DNA from 2 places in the Streptomyces sp. NBC_00726 genome. Region 1 is predicted to be linked to the other one. Evidence: riboswitches for the same ligand, from Rfam matches in the RefSeq annotation. Region 1 holds a riboswitch; the other holds the start of a gene.
The links. Region 1 has a riboswitch for cyclic di-AMP ahead of OG338_RS27210 (peptidoglycan DD-metalloendopeptidase family protein). Riboswitches for the same ligand answer to the same signal wherever they lie in the genome.

Region 1 (5,566 bases):
CGACCTGCTCCGCGAGCGGCTGTCCGCGCTCGTCGGGCGCTACGAGCTGCTGCACGAGGTGCGGGGGCGCGGGCTGATGATCGGCATCGAGTTCGGCCGCCCCACCTCGCTGAAACTGCGCAGCCGCTGGACCATGCTCCAGGCGGCCCGCAAGGGCCTCTTCGCGCAGATGGTCGTCGTGCCGCTGCTCCAGAAGCACCGCATCCTGACCCAGGTCTCCGGCGACCATCTGGAAGTGATCAAGCTGATCCCGCCGCTGGTCATCGACGACGCGGACGTCGACCGCTTCGTGGCGGCGTTCACCGCCGTCATGGACGACGCGCACAGCGGCGGGGGACTGATGTGGGACTTCGGGCGGACCCTGGTGAAGCAGGCCGTCGCCAACCGCTGAGACGTTTTCGCCCCCGAGTTTTGCCCCTGAGGCAAGAAATTTGCCTCAGGGGAAAGTGTTTGGCCCAATGGAGGCATGAACCCTCCGGACGACCTGGCGGCCGGTGAGCTGCCCGGTGTCGCGCCACGCCTGCGCGATCTGCGCCGAGGCCGTGGTCTCACCCTGGAGACCGCGGCCCAGCGGGCCGGGCTCTCGCCCGCCCACCTCTCCCGGCTCGAAACGGGCCGGCGCCAGCCCTCGCTGCCGATGCTGCTCCAGCTGGCCAGGATCTACGGTACGACGGTCTCCGAGCTCCTCGGCGAGACACCCCCGGAACGGGACGCGATCATCCGCGGCCGCCCCTTCGAGGGCGCGGCCGCCGACGGCTGGCTGTACCAGCAGGCCGGCGGCTCCGGCCGGGCGATGCAGGCGCTGCGCGTCCGCGTTCCGTACGGCGCCCAGGGCGACCTGGTCCGTGTCCACCCCGGCGAGGAGTGGCTGTACGTCCTGACCGGCCGCCTCCGGGTGACGCTCGGCGAGACCGTGCACGACCTCGCGCCCGGCGACGGCGCGCACTTCGACTCGCTCACCCCGCACCGGATCGCCGCCCCCGAACCCGAGGGCGCCGAGCTGCTCTTCGTCCACACCCTGTTGCAGAGTCCCGCCGCCGACCTGTGCCTCGGCGGCCGGGTCCACCGCGGCTGAGACGTTTCCGCCGCCGGACCCCCGGCAGCCAGAGAGGCCAGTCATGTCCGATTCAGAGCACTACGACCCGCTCACCCCGGCCCCGCGCCCCGGCGCCGACAGCCAGGAGAAGAAGATGCCGCGCGGACTCGTGATCCGGCTCTTCGCCTACCTGGTGGCCGGGCACGTCATCGCCGCGTTCCTGTACCTGCTCTTCGCGGTCGGCATGCACAACCAGTAGGCCGGTCCGTCTCGGCCCTAGTCCAGGAGCCGTTCGCGCAGCTGCTCACGGGTGGTGGGGGCGAGCTTCAGTCCCTCGGTGAGATAGCGGTCCGTGCCGCCCCAGGTCTCGTCAATGGTGGTGAAGGCCGCGGCGAGGTAGTCGGGCTGGGCGCCGAAGAGCGGATTGAGCAGCTCCAGCACCTCAGGGGACATCCCGGCCGCCGAGGTGTCGCTGCGCCGGATGCGGTAGCGGCGGTGCGCGTCGTTCGACTTGAGGTAGTCGGCCTCGATGGCCTCCCGGCCGACGCCCACCGCCAGCAGCGTCACCGCGATCGACAGCCCGGCCCGGTCCTTGCCGGCCGCGCAGTGCATCAGGGCCGGCACGCTGTCCTCGGCCAGGGCGTGCAGCACCCGGCTGTGCTCGGCGGTGCGCTCCAGGATGATCGAGCGGTACGAGGCGACCATGCGGTTCGTCCCCTTGCCGTCGGCCAGGATCGAGCGCAGCTGCGCCAGGTCGCCGTCGCGCACCATCCGCCAGAACTCGGCGCCGTCCGCCGGGTCGCTGAGCGGGATGCTCACATTCCGTACGCCCGGCAGCTCGATGTCCAGGCCGTCCAGCTTGTGGTCGGCCGCGTTGCGGAAGTCGAAGACGGTGTGCAGCCCGAGCCCGCCGAGGAAGGCCGCGTCCTCGGCCGTGGCGTGTGCCAGATGACCGCTGCGGTAGAGCCTGCCGCGGCGCACCCGGCGGCCGTCGGTGGTGGGCAGGCCACCCAGGTCGCGGAAGTTGCGGACGCCGGTGAGGACGGGCTCCGTCGGCGGGGTCTGCGGCAGCTGCTGCGTCACGGTCACTCCTGGAGGCTCTGCCCCGGCGCGTGTCGCCGACGGGCCCACGACCGCGACGATACGACATCGGTTCCTGGGGCAATCATCTCGGCCACCCGCCGGTCCGCCCGCTCCGGTGCTGACACGAACGACGGCCGCGACATGTCCGTATTGCCGGATTGGGAATAACTTGCCCCGGTTGTACGGGGGATGATCACTTGCTCGTGAGCGGGATCATATCCGTGACGGTGTGTGGTGACGCCCCGGCGGGGTACTCCCCGCACCGCGCGGAATGCCAAGATCCGTAATCCACGGAGTGTGACCGGAATTCGGCGCCGTAATTCCGGTGCGGAATCCGGTGCGGAACGCGTGGCTTGTTTCCGTCGTCCCGGCTCGCTTACGTTCCATGCCATCCGGATGGAACGCCCAATCCTGCCGCCGTCCGGAATTCGCACCCACTCACCGTGTGGCAGGAGCGGGGGAACCAGGTAAGCCGCCGACCGGGACGACCGGACGGCTAGGGGTGAAGTCGCGCCAGGCGCGGCCGGGCATCTCCAGCCCGAACCCGACAGCTCACCTCGCAGGCGCCGGAGAGGAAATTCTTCATGCCCAATTCGGGTAAGCACCGCCGTCCCAAGTCCAGCACCATCGCCCGTGGCGTCGTCGCCGCGAGCGCCGGCGGAGCCGTCATCGCGCTTCCGCTGCTCGGCGCCACCGGTGCCCACGCCGCGGAGCGGTCCGCCCCGGCCACGTCGAAGTCGGCCGCCGCGCACACCGCCCCGGCCAAGCCCGCGAAGAGCACCGGCACCACCACGTACTCCGTCGTCTCCGGCGACTACCTGTCGAAGATCGCGGCCCAGCACCACCTCAAGGGCGGCTGGCACAAGCTGTACCAGGACAACCGCGAGGTCGTCGGCGGGAACCCGAGCCTGATCTTCCCGGGCATGAAGCTGACCCTCGGCGCCAAGGCGGCCCCCGCCGCCACCACGTCCGAGGCTCCCGCCAAGACGGCGGCGAAGACCGAGACGAAGGCCGCGCCCAAGGCCGAGACCAAGACCGCGCCCAAGGCCGAGACCAAGACCGAGGCGCAGGCCGAGACCAAGACCGAGGCCCCCGCCTCCCAGGACAACGCCTCCGGCTACGTCCACCCGGTCCCGGGCAACCACACCACCGCGTACCGCGCCTCCGGCGCCAACTGGTCCAGCGGCAGCCACACCGGCATCGACTTCCCCGTCTCCACCGGAACCAGCGTGAAGGCCATCACCTCCGGCACCGTCGTCACCGCCGGCTGGGGCGGCGCCTACGGCAACCAGGTCGTCATCAAGCACGCCGACGGCCACTACTCCCAGTACGGCCACATGTCCTCGCTCTCCGTCTCGGCGGGCCAGACCGTGACCGCGGGCCAGCAGGTCGGCCTCTCCGGCGCCACCGGCAACGCCACCGGCCCGCACCTCCACTTCGAGGTCCGCACCGGCCCGGAGTACGGCTCGGACATCGACCCGATCGCCTACCTGGCGTCGCACGGGATCAACGTCTGATCCAGGCGGTACCGGCCCGGTGATCCGGGTCACCGAACGGCACAGAGGGGCGGCGCACGGCGGTGCGCCGTCCCTCTGCTTATTCCCCCTTTACCGAAAACTGACCGGGTGGTTTATCTCACCACCCGTCAACCCCTTATTACGGTCGCGTAGGTCACATTCCGGGGTGCAGGATATGCGGTTGTGGCAGACGATTCGAACAACCTCCAACAGGGCGTCACCGACCGACAGGACGCCATCGGGTCGTACGCGGCGATTGGCGACAGCTTCACCGAGGGAGTCGGCGACCCCGGCCCGGACGGAACGTTCGTCGGCTGGGCCGACCGGCTCGCGGTACTCCTCGCGGACCGGCTCCCGGAGCCCGGCCCGGCGACCGGGGACTTCCGTTACGCCAATCTCGCCGTACGAGGACGCCTCCTCGACCAGATAGTCGAGGAGCAGGTGCCCCGCGCCAAGGAACTCGCCCCCGATCTGGTGAGCTTCTGCGCAGGCGGCAACGACATCATCCGGCCGGGCACCGACCCGGACGACGTGGCCGAACGCTTCGAGAGGGCGGTCGCCGACCTCACGCGGTCGGTGGGCACCGTCATGGTGACCACCGGCTTCGACACCCGCGGCGTCCCCGTGCTGCGCCATCTGCGCGGCAAGATCGCCACCTACACCGCCCACGTCCGGGCCATCGCCGACCGCTACGACTGCCCGGTCCTCGACCTGTGGTCGCTGCGCTCCGTGCAGGACCGGCGCGCCTGGGACGGCGACCGGCTCCACCTGTCGCCCGAGGGGCACACCCGGGTCGCGCTCCGCGCCGCCCAGGTCCTCGGCCTCGACGTGCCGGCCGACCCGGACCAGCCGTGGCCGCCGCAGCCCCCGCGCGGCACGCTGGAGATCCGCCGCGACGACATCCACTGGGCGCGCGAATACCTGGTCCCGTGGATCGGGCGGCGGCTGCGCGGCGAGTCCTCCGGGGACCACGTCGAGCCGAAGCGGCCGGACCTGCTGCCGCTCTGACCGGCCCCCGTCCGCTGTCCTCAGTCGTCCCGCGACCGCGTCGCGGCGACCGGGGACAGCGGCAGCGCCGCCGGGACGCGCTCCAGGACCCCGCCCGCGAACACGTCGTACAGCGGCAGCGTCTCCAGGTGCACATAGCCGATGTGGCAGTCGCAGACGGCGAGCGGGCAGGCCCGCGGCCCCAGCGCCCGCCGGTAGCTCCCGTCGTACAGATTGCCCAGCTCCGCCCGGACGAAGTGGCAGCGGCGCACCATGCCCTCCCCGTCCACCGAGATCACCGACTCACCGGTCCGGCAGGGCAGCCCCGCCGAGCGGTGCGGATGGCGGCTGTACGGGAACAGCGGGTCGATCGCCGTCCACCGCTCCGCCTCCTCGTCCGTGTAGGTGTGCCCCTCGGCCGCGTTGACCCAGAGATAGACCTCCTCCGGGAGCGCCGCGCGCAGCCGCCGCGCCTCGCCGAGATGGGCGTCGAACCCGACGACACCCACGCTGTGCCGGACCCCGAGCTCCCGCAGCTCCGCGCACCGGCCCAGGAAACGCTCGTACGGTGTCTGCCCCGGGTGGTACGTGCACCAGAGCGCGATCCGTTCGCGGGCCGGCTCCGGGGCCTCGGCCAGCCACCGCGTACGCCCGCTCAGGTTCGTCTGGATCGCGACCCGGCGCACATGCGGGAGGCCCGCCAGCTCCACGATCGCCCCGCGGTACCAGGACCGCACCAGGCCCTCGCCCCACGGCGTGAACAGCACCGAGATCCGGTCACCGGTCTGCGCCGCCACCCACGCGGTGAACCGTTCGAGGGCCGCCCGGTCGGCCCGCAGCTGCTCCCGGCTGTCGCGCCGCTTGGCGAACGGGCAGTACGGGCAGTCGTAGTCGCAGGAGGCGAGCGGCCCCCGGTAGAGAATCGTCAGGTCCACGGGTGACT
Region 2 (5,566 bases), 2.6 Mb from region 1:
AGTACCAGCGCCAGGATCAGCCAGCCGGCCTTGGCCCAGCCGCTCAGGTCATCGCTGCGGAAGATGTCCATGATGACCCGGAAGAGGAGGAAGAGCCACATGATCCAGAGGAAGAACCACAGCATCGTCCAGAACAGGTTGAGCAGGGGATAGTCGTCCATCGTCCACTCCCGGAGCCTCGAAATGGCTGAGTCTGAAATCAGTCATATCGCCATATGGGCCCGTGCGCCCGTTGAGGGGGAGCGCTGGGGAGGGCGGTGGCTACTTCTCCGGCTCGGACGGGTCGGCGGCGGTGGCCGCGGTCGTCTTCCTGCTGTGGACCATGATGCCGATGAAACCGGCGAGGAACCCGCTGATCAGGCCCGATATCGCGTGGTTGACCGCGTTGACGGACGCGCTGCCCGGGAGGCCGATCGCCAGGTAGTTCACCGCCGCGCTCATCGCCGCGCCCATCACACCGCCGATGAGGCCGCTCTTGGCGGCGGCGCGTGCGGGGGACGGCGGGGTGGCCGAGGGGGCGGGGGTGTGATCGGAGGCGAGTGGTGCGGCCATGGTCGAGAGCCCTCCAGGCAGGCTGCGATCAGAGACCGGGAGCGGCTCTCGACGCGCGCCGGCATGCGCGGTCGGGGGCCTGCTCACACGGGCAGCCCACCGAGCCGGGGGGTGCAGCAGATACCTTGCGACAGAACACATGTTCCTTGCAACACCTTCTCGTTTTCGGCACTTTGACGCTTGGATCAAGGCGGTCGCGGTCCGCGTGGTCATGAGGGCTCCGAAGATGCCGTAGAGTTGGGTTCACCGACGCGGGGTGGAGCAGCTCGGTAGCTCGCTGGGCTCATAACCCAGAGGTCGCAGGTTCAAATCCTGTCCCCGCTACTGATGGATCAGGCCCGGCACGCAGGCAGCGTGCCGGGCCTGATGCGTTTCCGGCGCAGACGCGTTTCGCTCCTTCGGCGGCCGAGGATTCGCCCGGTGGCCGGGCGGGCGCGAGGCTGGGGGAGGTGCGCGGTCCCGGCCGTGGCCGCACCGGGCAGGAGACCGCAGGTGGGGAAGAGAGCGCGACGGTGGCGCGGGCCCGACGGCGCGGGCAGTCGCCGGTTCGTCCGGGTGCTGCCGGTGGCGATGATCGTCATCGGGGTGGTGTTCGACCTTTTTGCACCACCCTCCTTCACGGCCGTCCCGATGTTCGCGGCCGCCCCGCTGATCGCCGCGCCCTTCTTCGCTCTGGGTACCACGATCCGGATCGGGATCGCCGCGGTGCTCGCCGTCGCGGGCATCCGGCTCTACACCGGTGATCTGGTCAAGGTGGTCTCGTTCATCGAACTGCTCACCGTGCTCACGGTTGCCGTCCAGGCGTGTGTGATCAACCGCGTCGTGCGGCGCGGAAGCGAGCAGCTGGCGTCCGCCCGGATCATCGCCGAGACGGCCATGCGGGCCGTGCTCCCCGCGCCGCCCGAGCGGCTCGGCGGACTCCAGGTGGCCGCGCGGTACGAGGCGGCGCAGGCGGACGAGTTCGTCGGGGGCGACCTCTTCGCGGCCGCTGACACTCCGTACGGCGTACGGCTTGTGCTGGGGGACGTACGCGGGAAGGGGCTGGAGGCGGTCGGCGCGGTGGCGGTGGTGATCGGGGCGTTCCGGGAGGCGGCGGAGCACGAGAAGTCGCTGGAGGGCGTGGCGCAGCGGCTGGAGCGCGCGCTGGCGCGTGAGTCGGTACGGCGGAGCAGTCTGGACGCGTTCGAGGGGTTCGTGACCGCCGTGTTCGCGGAGATCCCGCCGGGCGCGGAGCGCGTACGACTGGTGAACCGCGGCCATCCGGATCCGTTGCTGCTGTACGGGGACGGGGCGGTGGAGGCGCTGACGCCCTCGGAGCCCGCGCTGCCGCTGGGCATGGACCTGGGGGTGCGGCCGGACCGCTCGGACGAGTGGGAGCTGCCGTCCGGCGGGACGCTGCTGTTCTACACGGACGGCCTGTCGGAGGCCCGGGACGCCGAGGGTGTCTTCTACGACCCGGCGGAGCGGTTGCGCGGGCGGCTCTTCCCGGGGCCCGAGGAGCTGCTGTCCGCGCTGACCGACGACGTACGGCTGCATACGGGGGGCGAGTCGACCGACGACATGGCGCTGCTCGCGGTGGCACGGCCGGCGAAGGGGCAGCCCGACCGGCGCAGGACGGTGAAGATCGTCAAAGCGGGTGACACGCTGCGTGACTGAGGAGCGTCGCTCCGCATAACATTTGACGCAACGTCAGAAAATGCGTAGTGGTTGAGTGCCGATCAACTCGCCCGATTGCACCCGGTTGTGTCCCGTAAAGTCCGGGCCCATCGCGTGAACGATCAGCGGGAACAGCTTGGAATCGGACCCGTCTGTCTATTAACGTTCGATAACGCAGCGCGGTTGTCCCAGCCGTCGTCAGGGACGGCGCCGCGCGCGTGCGCCGAATTCCGCAAGGGAACCGGGGAACCACCTACATGGGGTGAATCGGGCGTCTTCGTCTTCACAAGAGGCGGAGGAACCCGTAGGAGACCTTCCTGCTCCGAACCCGTCAGCTAACCCGGTAGGCGAGAAGGAAGGAAAGGAGCGCGCCCGCGTGGCGTCCAACAAGCCTGCCCCCGAATCACCCTCCCGGTTCGTGTCCGAGTACGGCGCCGACTTCGCGTCCGGCCCCGGCACCGCGTACATCCCGGAACAGGGCGGCGACTACGTGACCGATCGGGGCAACGGCTTCGCCACCGGCGCCGGTTTCGACAGCGGCTTCCGCGCCGACGACGCCGAATCGGAGCGGACCTGGGAGGAATGGAATCCCACCGAGGAGTCCGTCCGCCCCGTCCGCGGCAAGCACCGTGTCGCCAAGCAGCGCAATGGTCTGGCCCGCAGCTCCACCGTCCTCGGCGTCGGTGTCATCGCGGCCGTCGGTGCGGGTGGCATGGCCACCGCGCAGAGCAAGCCGCCGGTCTCCATCTCTCTTCCCGATTCCATCGCGGACAATCTCCCCGACGCCAAGTCCCTGCCCGGCGTGGGCGCGTTGTTCTCCGGCGGGAGCGAGGCCGAAACGCCCGCCACCGCCACCGCGGCCGCCCCGCTGACCACCGCCGGCATCACCACCGCCGAGGCCGAGCACGGCACCACGGACGCCGGCGAGGCGCTGCGCGCCCGCATCCTCCAGCAGGCCGAGCAGCAGCAGGGCGCCGCCGACGCCGAGGCGAAGGCGGCCGAGGAGAAGGCCGCCGCCGAGAAGGCGGCCGCCGAGGCGAAGAAGCAGCAGGACGAGGCCGAGGCCAAGGCCGCCGCCGAGAAGAAGAAGGCGGAGGAGGAGGCGAAGAAGAAGGCCGAGGCGTTGCGCCTGGCCAAGCTCGCCGCCAGTTACTCCCTCCCCACCTCCTCGTACACGATCACCTCGACGTTCGGCGAGGCCGGCTCGATGTGGTCCTCCGGCTACCACACGGGCCTCGACTTCGCGGCCCCGACCGGTACCCCGATCAAGGCCATCCACACCGGCACCATCAAGTCGGCCGGCTGGTCCGGCGCCTACGGCTACCGCACGGTGCTGGAGCTGGAGGACGGCACCGAGCTGTGGTTCTGCCACCAGTCCTCGATCGGTGTCACGGTCGGCCAGAAGGTCACCACCGGCGACACCATCGGCCGCGTCGGCGCGACCGGCAACGTGACCGGCCCACACCTCCACCTGGAGGTCCACACCCCGGGCGGCACCGGCATCGACCCGATGGCCTGGCTGCGCGCCCGCGGTCTGACGGTCTGAGATCTCTTTCTCCGACGCCCCGGCCCTTCCCCGCACGCGGCCTTCCGAACCCCGGCAGCCCTGACGCACACCCCCCGACGTCAGGGCTGCCGGTTCGCGTAGCCGCAGCCTGCCGGATGTATGCGGCACGGAATAGCGTCCGAGCCGGAATAGCGTCCGAGCCGGAAGTCGTTGATCCACCCATGACTTCACTGCGCAATCTCGGCCCGTCGGGCCTCCAGGTCTTCCCGCTCTGCCTCGGTGGAAACGTCTTCGGCTGGACCGCGGACGAGGCCCAGTCCTTCGCCGTCCTCGACGCGTACGCGGCGGCCGGCGGCAACTTCGTGGACACCGCCGACGCCTACTCGCACTGGGCACCCGGCAACGAGGGCGGCGAGTCGGAGACGGTCATCGGCAAGTGGCTCGCGTCGCGCGGCAACCGGTCCGACGTCGTGGTGGCCACGAAGGCCGGCGCGCTCCCCGGCTACAAGGGCCTCTCGGCGCCCACGATCAAGTCGGCCGCCGAGGAGTCGCTTCGCCGGCTCGGCACGGACCACATCGACCTGTACTACACGCACTTCGATGACGAGACCGTCCCGGTCGAGGAGATCATCACCGCCCTGGACGCGCTGGTGAAGGAGGGCAAGGTCCGCGAGATCGCCGCCTCCAACATCAGCGCCGCGCGGCTGCGCGCCTCGCTGGAGTTCTCCGAGCGCGAGGGCCTGGCCCGCTATGTGGCGCTCCAGCCGCACTACAACCTCGTCTCGCGGGACACCTACGAGGGTGAGCTCCAGGACACCGCCGCCGACGCCGGGCTCGCGGCTGTCCCGTACTACGCGCTGGCCGCCGGCTTCCTCACCGGCAAGTACCGCCCGGGGACGGCCGTGGACAGCGTCCGCGCCGGGAGCGCGGCCGGTCACCTGAGGTCGGAGCGCGGACAGCGGGTGCTCGCCGCGCTCGACACGGTGGCGCGGGACCGGGGTGCCGAGATCGCGACGGTGGCCCTGGCCTGGCTCGCGTCCCGTCCCACGGTTGCCGCGCCGATCGCTTCCGCCCGCACGGTCGACCAGCTGCCCGCCCTGCTGGCGGTCGCCGGGCTCCAGCTGACGGACGAGGAGCTGACGACGCTGACGGCGGCGTCGGCGTAGGGATCAGGCCGGGGCCTGCCAATCAGACCGGGGGCCCGCCGGCGTGAGGTTGCTGGCCGTGGGGCTGCTGGCCGTGGGGCTGCGTCGTCGGGTATGGGGGCGAGCTGCCGTAGGGGGTCGGGCTGCTGTACGGAGACGGGTTGCCGTACGGAGACGGGCTGCCGTTGTACGGATTCGGATGGCCGTTGTACGGGAACGGGCTGCCGTACGCGTACGGCGTGGGCCCGCCCGCGTACGGCCGGCGGGGTGGCCAGGCGGCGGTGTAGCCGGGCGGCCGGCGGTGTGTGGCCCGGGCCGCGTACGCGAGGGCGGGGCCCGCGATCTCGCGGCGCTGCCACAGGTGGTGCAGCAGCTCCAGCTCGCGCGCGGCGAAGTCCGGGTCGGCCCTGCCCCGCCCGGCCTGCCGGCGCAGGGAGGCCAGGGACGTCGCGAACGCCTCGTACTCGGCGACCGCGCGCGCCGCCGCCCTGCCGCGCTCCTTCGCCTCCTTGGCACGGACCCGCGCGTAGTCCGGGTGGTACGGATGGCCGGAGGCGCTCACCGCATACCGCCGGCGCGCCGCGTTCCTGGCCAGGGCGCGGGCCCGCATCGAGGCGAGGGCGCGGGGCTCCTCGGGGGTGAGCCAGCCGGCTTCGGCGTACGCGGGGAGCTCGACGGCCAGGGAGCGCAGCTCCTTGCGGCGGGC

Region 2: linked by a shared signal. The riboswitch ahead of OG338_RS15600 (M23 family metallopeptidase) and the one ahead of OG338_RS27210 (peptidoglycan DD-metalloendopeptidase family protein) in region 1 are both predicted to bind cyclic di-AMP.

Annotation. Positions count from the first base shown of each region.
Region 1 is NZ_CP108983.1:6,118,432-6,123,997, forward strand. It holds gene OG338_RS27190 (aspartate aminotransferase family protein) at 1-391, shown strand, start outside; gene OG338_RS27195 (helix-turn-helix domain-containing protein) at 467-1,075, shown strand; gene OG338_RS27200 (DUF6126 family protein) at 1,119-1,295, shown strand; gene OG338_RS27205 (tyrosine-protein phosphatase) at 1,313-2,119, opposite strand; cyclic di-AMP (ydaO/yuaA leader) riboswitch at 2,541-2,700, shown strand; gene OG338_RS27210 (peptidoglycan DD-metalloendopeptidase family protein) at 2,704-3,636, shown strand; gene OG338_RS27215 (SGNH/GDSL hydrolase family protein) at 3,820-4,644, shown strand; gene OG338_RS27220 (STM4011 family radical SAM protein) at 4,665-5,558, opposite strand; gene OG338_RS27225 (STM4012 family radical SAM protein) at 5,566-5,566, opposite strand, start outside.
Region 2 is NZ_CP108983.1:3,491,302-3,496,867, forward strand. It holds gene OG338_RS15580 (SHOCT domain-containing protein) at 1-161, opposite strand, end outside; gene OG338_RS15585 (hypothetical protein) at 262-552, opposite strand; tRNA gene OG338_RS15590 (tRNA-Met) at 803-876, shown strand; gene OG338_RS15595 (PP2C family protein-serine/threonine phosphatase) at 1,045-2,208, shown strand; cyclic di-AMP (ydaO/yuaA leader) riboswitch at 2,420-2,573, shown strand; gene OG338_RS15600 (M23 family metallopeptidase) at 2,585-3,754, shown strand; gene OG338_RS15605 (aldo/keto reductase) at 3,937-4,881, shown strand; gene OG338_RS15610 (PrsW family glutamic-type intramembrane protease) at 4,904-5,566, opposite strand, start outside.